Linked DNA regions of Rhodoligotrophos defluvii. The protein of the gene in region 1 interacts with the protein of each later gene in a pairwise test. Links are inferred from orthologs where the notes say so. Each region holds a gene or a part of one and is shown in the gene's direction. Other genes may lie near its edges.

Region 1 (2,922 bases):
CGCAGACGCCGATGATCCAGATCCTCCTGTCAGAGGGCGTCTGTGCCGGTTTCTCCGGTGCGGATGCGGATCGCTTCCTCAACGGTCGAGATGAAGATCTTGCCATCGCCGATGCGGCCGGTCTTCGCCGCATTCTGGATCGCTTCCACCGCCTTTTCGACCAGCTCGTCAGGCAGCACCACCTCGATCTTTACCTTGGGTAGAAAGTCTACGACGTATTCAGCACCACGATAGAGCTCGGTATGGCCTTTCTGGCGCCCGAACCCCTTCGCCTCGGTGACGGTTATTCCCTGCAGCCCGACCTCTTGGAGCGCTTCCTTCACTTCGTCGAGCTTGAACGGCTTTATGATCGCCTCAATCTTCTTCATACGCCCCGTCCTTAAAGTTCGTTCTCCAGGAAAGATCCCGTCCTCCGGCATGGCCGGCGGCCAGCATGCCATCGCAATGCTCGGCACTAGCGAATGCAGCCCCCATGCCAGACGGGGCGCGCCGATCATGAAGTACCGGAAAACAAGGTTTCCAGCCTTTCGTCCCGCTCCGTGCGGCGCCACGAGCCCCGCCGGGCAGCACCTTCTCTGGTGAAATAATAGGCAATTGGCTGCATTTTAGCCACGACGGTCTTGCGATCATGCGCAACTCTTCTTGTGGCGATGTAACAACGCTTGGCGAGGTATCGGATGGAGAACCGCTGTGCCCTGCTGACCCCCCGGCAGATGTATGAGGCGGACCGGCTGACCATCGCCGCCGGTACGCCGGGTTTGCTGCTGATGGAGCGCGCGGGGGCGGCAGTGGCCGAGCTTGCGGCTGCACGCTGGCCCGGTGCCAGGGTGCTGGTGCTGTGCGGCCCGGGCAACAACGGCGGCGACGGCTTCGTGGCGGCGCGTCATCTGGTCGAGGGTGGCGCAGCCGTGTCGCTGGCATTGCTCGGCTCCATGGAGCAGCTCAAGGGCGATGCGGCCCAGGCGGCCGCGGCATGGGCCGGTCCGGTAGCGACGCTGGAGCAGGGAGGCTTCGACAGCGCTGACTTGATCATAGACGGCCTGTTCGGCGCCGGATTGTCGCGGGCTCTCGACGGGGCTGCCGCCTCTGCGGTCGTGCGCGCGAATGCCAGCGGGCGGCCCATTCTGGCCATAGACATGCCATCCGGCATCGATGGAGAGACAGGGCAGGTGAGGGGTGTCGCGGTCAGGGCGGCGGCAACCGTCACCTTCTTCCGTAAGAAGCCTGGACATGTGCTGATGCCGGGGCGGGCCTGTTGCGGCGACGTCCACCTCGCCGATATTGGCATCCCCGACATGGTGCTGAATGAAATAGCGCCAAACCAGTTCGAGAATGGCCCGGCCGTGTGGGCGGATGCCATCCCGCGGCCGGATCCGGATGGGCACAAATACGCTCGCGGCCATGCGGTCGTGGTCTCGGGCGACAAGTGGCACACCGGCGCGGCACGGCTGGGGGCGCGTGCCGCGCTCCGTGTCGGTGCGGGCCTGGTCAGCGTGGCGGGCGAGGCGGCCGCGCTGGACGTGCTCGCCGCTCACTTGACGGCGATCATGCTGCTGGAAGCGGGCGATGCGGAAGCGCTGGTTGCGGCGCTTGGCGACAAGCGCCGCAACGCGGTGCTGATCGGGCCTGCAGCAGGCATCGACAACAGCACCAGAGACAAGGTGCTGGCCTGCTTGGCAAGCGGCGCCATGGTCGTGCTGGATGCCGATGCGCTCACCGTCTTCGCCCAAGAGCCGGAGACGCTGTTCGCGGCCATCAAAGCGCGTGCTGATCGAGGGGTGATCCTGACCCCCCATGAGGGCGAGTTTCGGCGCGTGTTCGGAGACCTGTGGGACACCACGCGAGCGAAGACCGAGCGCGCGATCGCCGCGGCCCGCCGCTCCGGCGCCATCATACTGCTGAAGGGGCCCGACACGGTCATCGCGGCGCCTGACGGGCGCTGCGCCGTCAACACCAACGCGCCCCCGACGCTCGCCACGGCCGGCAGCGGGGATGTTCTCGCTGGGCTCATCCTGGGACTGTGCGCCCAGCATGTGCCGGCCTGGCCGGCAGCAGCCATGGCGGCATGGCTGCATGGCGAAGCGGCAGCGGCCTTCGGGCCAGGGCTGATCGCCGAGGACCTGCCCGAGCTCGTGCCAGTCGCCCTGGCAAAGCTCATGGCGGGCTAAGATAGAGCGCTCTCCAAATCTGGCGCAGGTCTTGCTCAATTGCGGTTGAAAAATGACTGAGCTGTGCCCGCCTGTTTCAAAACGGAGCGAACAAGGCGGAAAGGGAGATGTCTCGATGGTCAAGGTTGCGGCGGCAGCGGGTGCCGGCCTGCTTGCGCTTGTGGTTTTCAGCGACGGGGAGCCGTCGATGTCCGCCATGGTCACGGCCCTGGCTTTCACCGGCTATGTCGCAAGCCTGGCCTGGATGATCAGACGCTAGACCCGGCACGATGCGTCCCGGGAGGCCAGGCTCGGCTTCCTTCGCGGCCCCTGGATTGCCGCGTCAAGCGCGGCAATGACGCGACTATAGACGTGACCTTCGGTTCGAGATCACGGTCAATGCCGGCTCGGCGCGCTTGTTCTGCACCGTCATGAATTAAGCGCGTTTGCGCTCTGGCGCGGCGAAAAGTCATTGTGCTATAGAGGCGCCCGACTATGCAGCCGGACCAGACGCCTTGCGCGCCTGCGGGCGTGGTGGAATTGGCAGACACGCGAGGTTTAGGTCCTCGTGGGCTCAAGCCCGTGGGGGTTCAAGTCCCTCCGCCCGCACCATTGGCGAGGTTTTCAGGCGGGCTGCATCTGGATCCGCTGATTGGTTGGCCGGGCCGCTCCCCGCGGTGCCGTGCCCAAGCTAACGAGGAATTGCGACGTGCAGGTGACCGAGACCCTGAATGAGGGCCTGAAGCGCGAGCTAAAGGTGGTGGTGGGCGCCCAG
Region 2 (4,420 bases), on another replicon or contig:
ACGCGGAACTCCGCCACCTTCCGCTTCGGCTCGACCTGCACGGCCGCAAACTGGCCGCGCTGCGCCTTGGTGACCCGCTTTACCTTCGGCGTACCCACGCCCAGCTGGACAGCCGTATAGCCGTCCTTCTCCTGGGTGCGGTGCGCCAAGACCTGACACTTGTCGAGTTTCAGGACCGTCACCGGAATCTGACGGCCGTCCTCGGTGTAGATCCGGGTCATGCCAAGTTTCTGCGCGATGACACCTGACCGCATCGCTTTGGTCCTTTCGCTTGAACGGGCGTTACAGCTTGATCTCGACATCCACACCGGCCGCCAGGTCGAGCTTCATCAGAGCATCGACGGTCTGCGGGGTGGGGTCGACAATGTCGAGAAGCCGTTTGTGAGTGCGAATCTCGAACTGCTCGCGGCTCTTCTTATCGATATGCGGCGACCGGTTGACGGTGAACCGCTCGATCCGGGTCGGCAGCGGAACCGGGCCGTGCACCTGGGCGCCCGTGCGCTTCGCGGTGTTCACGATCTCCCGGGTCGACGCATCGAGGATGCGATGGTCGAACGCCTTGAGCCGGATGCGGATATTTTGTCTCTGCATAGTTTCAGACCCGCGATGCAGCATGCTCCCGAGTTGATTCCCGGGAGCACGTGCTGGTTTCGATTCACTTACTCTTCGATGGAGGAGACGACGCCGGCGCCGACGGTGCGGCCGCCTTCCCGGATGGCGAAGCGCAGCTTCTCCTCCATGGCGATCGGCGTGATCAGCTCAACGCTCATCGACACGTTGTCGCCCGGCATCACCATCTCGACGCCTTCCGGCAGCGTCACAACACCCGTCACGTCCGTCGTCCGGAAGTAGAACTGCGGACGGTAGTTGGTGAAGAACGGCGTGTGACGTCCACCCTCCTCCTTCGTCAGGATGTAGGCTTCCGCCGTGAACTTCTTGTGCGGCTTCACCGAGCCGGGCTTGCACAAAACCTGGCCCCGCTCCACCATGTCCCGGTCGATGCCGCGCAGCAGCGCACCGATATTGTCGCCCGCCTCGCCCTGATCGAGCAGCTTGCGGAACATCTCGACGCCCGTCACCGTCGTCTTGCGCGTGTCGCGGATCCCGACAATCTCCACTTCCTCGCCGACCTTCACGACACCGCGCTCGATCCGGCCCGTCACAACCGTCCCGCGCCCCGAAATCGAGAACACGTCCTCGATCGGCATCAGGAACGGCTGGTCCTTCGGACGCTCAGGCGTCGGAATGTACGAATCCACCGCCTCCATCAGCTTCAGAACCGACGCCCGGCCAATCCCATCCGCATCCCGGTCCTCCAGCGCCGCAAGCGCCGAGCCCGAAATCACCGGTATCTCGTCCCCGGGAAAGTCGTATTTCGACAGAAGCTCCCGAACCTCCATCTCAACCAGTTCCAGAAGCTCGGGATCATCAACCTGGTCAACCTTGTTCAGGTAAACAACCAGCGCCGGAACACCAACCTGCCGCGCCAGAAGAATGTGCTCGCGCGTCTGCGGCATCGGACCATCCGCCGCAGACACAACCAGAATCGCTCCATCCATCTGCGCCGCACCCGTGATCATGTTCTTCACGTAGTCCGCGTGACCAGGGCAATCCACATGCGCATAGTGCCGCTTGCCCGTCTCATATTCCACGTGGCTCGTCGAAATCGTGATCCCCCGCGCCTTCTCCTCCGGCGCCTTGTCAATCTGGTCATAGGCCGTGAACGTCGCACCACCCGTCTCGGCCAGAACCTTCGTGATCGCCGCCGTCAACGACGTCTTCCCATGATCAACATGACCAATCGTCCCAATGTTCACATGGGGCTTCGTACGATCAAACTTCTGCTTGGCCATCTCAAACTGTCCTTGTCATTCAGCCCTCAGGGGCTTCTTGTCTCCGAAGGTGGCGCCTGGTGCCGCTGAGCCCATGGTCAGAAACTGGAGCGGGTGAAGGGAATCGAACCCTCGTCTTAAGCTTGGAAGGCTTCTGCTCTACCATTGAGCTACACCCGCACACTGCGCCGGAGGGCTGGGCGGCGCGACGAGCGATCAGCGCCAGTCCATCCCGGGTGCAGCCTGGCCGGCTCGTGGCGCTCTGCATGTGCCGAATGCCGAACAGCCCGGAGCGTCGAATCCGCGGGCGCAAGGCCCGAGGCGGCGCCCCGTGGCGGGACTGCGGCACCGGTCGACATCGGCCTGGTGGAGGGGGTTGGATTCGAACCAACGTAGGCTAAGCCAACGGATTTACAGTCCGTCCCCTTTAACCACTCGGGCACCCCTCCGTGCCACATGTCGCCCGTGCATAGAGCGCAAGAAGCCGTCCCGGACCGTTTCCCGGGAAGCAATGCGCGTGTTATGGAGATGGCCGATTGGCCTGTCAACCCCAACGCGAAGAGAATTCATGGTTCTTTCCAACGCTTGCCGAGCCGCCGATCCCGGAAGGGCGCAAGCCCGGGCGCGACAAGGCCGCGAGGCCTCCCGGTGAGCCGCTTTCGCCGCCAGGGAAGCCCCTCAGAGAGAGCGGCCGCCCGCGGGCAGGACACGCGGCCGCAGGAGCTCATCTACGGGCGCCATGCGGTCGAGGCGGCACTCAAGAATCCGCGGCGGCGATTGGCGAAGCTCTGGGCAAGCCAGAACGCTCTGCAGCGTCTACCGGCCGCTCTCCCGGAGGGGCTCGCGGTAGAGGTCGTTCCTCCGCAGGCTCTCGACCGGATCACCGGCCCGGACGCGGTGCATCAGGGCCTGGTGCTCGAAGCCTTGCCCCTCGCGCCGCTGCCGCTGGAAGATATCCCGGCCGAGGGAGTGATTCTGGTGCTGGACCAGGTTACCGATCCACACAATGTCGGGGCGGTGATCCGCCTGGCTGCCGCGTTCGGTGCGCATGCGCTGGTCACCACCGAGCGGCATGGTCCCGGCATGACCGCGGCACTGGCCAAAGCCGCAAGCGGCGGCCTGGAGCACGTGGCAATCGTCAGGGAAACCAATCTGGCACGCGCCCTCGATGCGCTGAAGCGCAAGGGCTTCACGGCGATCGGCCTCGACAGCGAAGCGGAAGGCGATCTCGAATCGGCGCCCCTGCGGCCGCCGCTGGCGCTGGTGCTGGGCGCCGAGGGCAAAGGGCTGCGCCGGCTCACCCGCGAACGCTGCGATCTTCTGGCGAAAATCCCCCTGCCCGGCCGGATCATCAGCCTCAACGTCTCGACCGCAGCAGCGATCGCGCTCTATATCGTCAGCCGCTCCGCTCGAGCCAAGGCTCCGGGCGGGAGCGATTGCGACTTGACACTGCAGGGTTGCTTACGAGATTGATCGCCAAGGACACACGGCGCCGGCATAGCTCAGCAGGTAGAGCACCTGATTTGTAATCAGGGGGTCGCGGGTTCGAGCCCTGCTGCCGGCACCAATAAGTGGCTGATATCCTGATAAAATTTCCAACGCCTCTGCGAGACATCCACCTGCCGCCGGTCCATGTCAGTCTGATGTCAGGAGCTGGGCATAGAAAAACCCCGCCATTTAGGCGGGGTCTCGAAGGCGTTGAGAAGGGTCAGGCCGCTAGCGCCGGTTCGCCGTCATCGGTCGACGGCTCCCAGTCATCGATTTGCGCCTGGAGTTCCTGCATATGGCTTGGCGCCACTTGCCACAGCTCCTTTGGAAGGGCCACATTGTAGTGGCGGAAGAGATAAGCGACAGCCTCCTGGACATACTCATCTAGATCGAGAAACGCCGACGCAATCTTTGCCCACGCGTCGGTCTCGTTTTCAATTTCAGCGTCGGTAATCGCCATAACTAACTCGTCGGTTAGCTCATCCCCTTTGTTCATCCAAGCTCTCTTCTTCTCATCCGGCACTTGTTCAACGACCTGATCCACGTACTCCAGAAGGTCCGCCTTAACGCCGAGGTCCACCCAATTGATCATGGCATCATCCCCTTGTCCAAACGGCTGTTGCGCTTTAAACATCACGTTGCCAATTTGGCAACGTGTATGCTAGGTACAATACCCAACATACTGCTGAGCGATCAGCGGTCAAGGAAATTGTGTATCATACCCAATTTTTTGGTGGATGACGTGCTCGTAAGTGGAAATCAGTTAAAAGCCGCCAGGGCTTTGGCTGGGATTGGTCAAATCGATCTCGCTAGGCTTGCCGGAGTGGATGTGAATACCGTTCGCAATATGGAGGCGAAAGGAAGCGAACAGTTGACCAGCCGCCTAAATAACGTGCTGAGGGTCCAAACTGCCCTTGAGCAGCTAGGCATCGAATTCCTGAACCATGGCCAGCCCGGCGTGCGGCTCCGGGCCGGCGCTCACGCCATCCCCGTCGAGGAGCTGAGCTCGGAGAACGATGGGTGAGAAACAAGCACGGAACCATCCGCGGTCTGCCTTCGTTTTGTCGCACGTACAACGTATATACGATTTATTGGTATCC

Evidence for each region. Proteins that work in one complex are often made in the same cells at the same time.
Region 2: the proteins of E4P09_RS15455 (region 1) and rlmB interact in binary tests that used the Escherichia coli proteins (3 or more experiments, as listed by UniProt). The link is inferred for Rhodoligotrophos defluvii from one-to-one orthologs.

Annotation. Positions count from the first base shown.
Region 1 is NZ_SZZM01000003.1:244,861-247,782, reverse strand. It holds E4P09_RS15455 (NAD(P)H-hydrate dehydratase), read left to right. Parts: upstream 1-677; coding sequence 678-2,168; downstream 2,169-2,922. Other genes in the region: tig (trigger factor), read left to right, coding at 2,857-2,922; E4P09_RS26040 (hypothetical protein), read left to right, coding at 2,284-2,427; E4P09_RS15460 (P-II family nitrogen regulator), read right to left, coding at 30-368. UniProt on the Escherichia coli protein: Bifunctional enzyme that catalyzes the epimerization of the S- and R-forms of NAD(P)HX and the dehydration of the S-form of NAD(P)HX at the expense of ADP, which is converted to AMP.
Region 2 is NZ_SZZM01000005.1:233,275-237,694, reverse strand. The notes cover bases 1,573-4,392. They hold rlmB (23S rRNA (guanosine(2251)-2'-O)-methyltransferase RlmB), read left to right. Parts: upstream 1,573-2,480; coding sequence 2,481-3,305; downstream 3,306-4,392. Other genes in these bases: E4P09_RS20215 (helix-turn-helix domain-containing protein), read left to right, coding at 3,925-4,344; E4P09_RS20220 (hypothetical protein), read right to left, coding at 3,541-3,912; tuf (elongation factor Tu), read right to left, coding at 1,573-1,853. Outside these bases: rplC (50S ribosomal protein L3), read right to left, coding at 1-254; rpsJ (30S ribosomal protein S10), read right to left, coding at 283-591; more of tuf, read right to left, coding at 660-1,572. UniProt on the Escherichia coli protein: Specifically methylates the ribose of guanosine 2251 in 23S rRNA.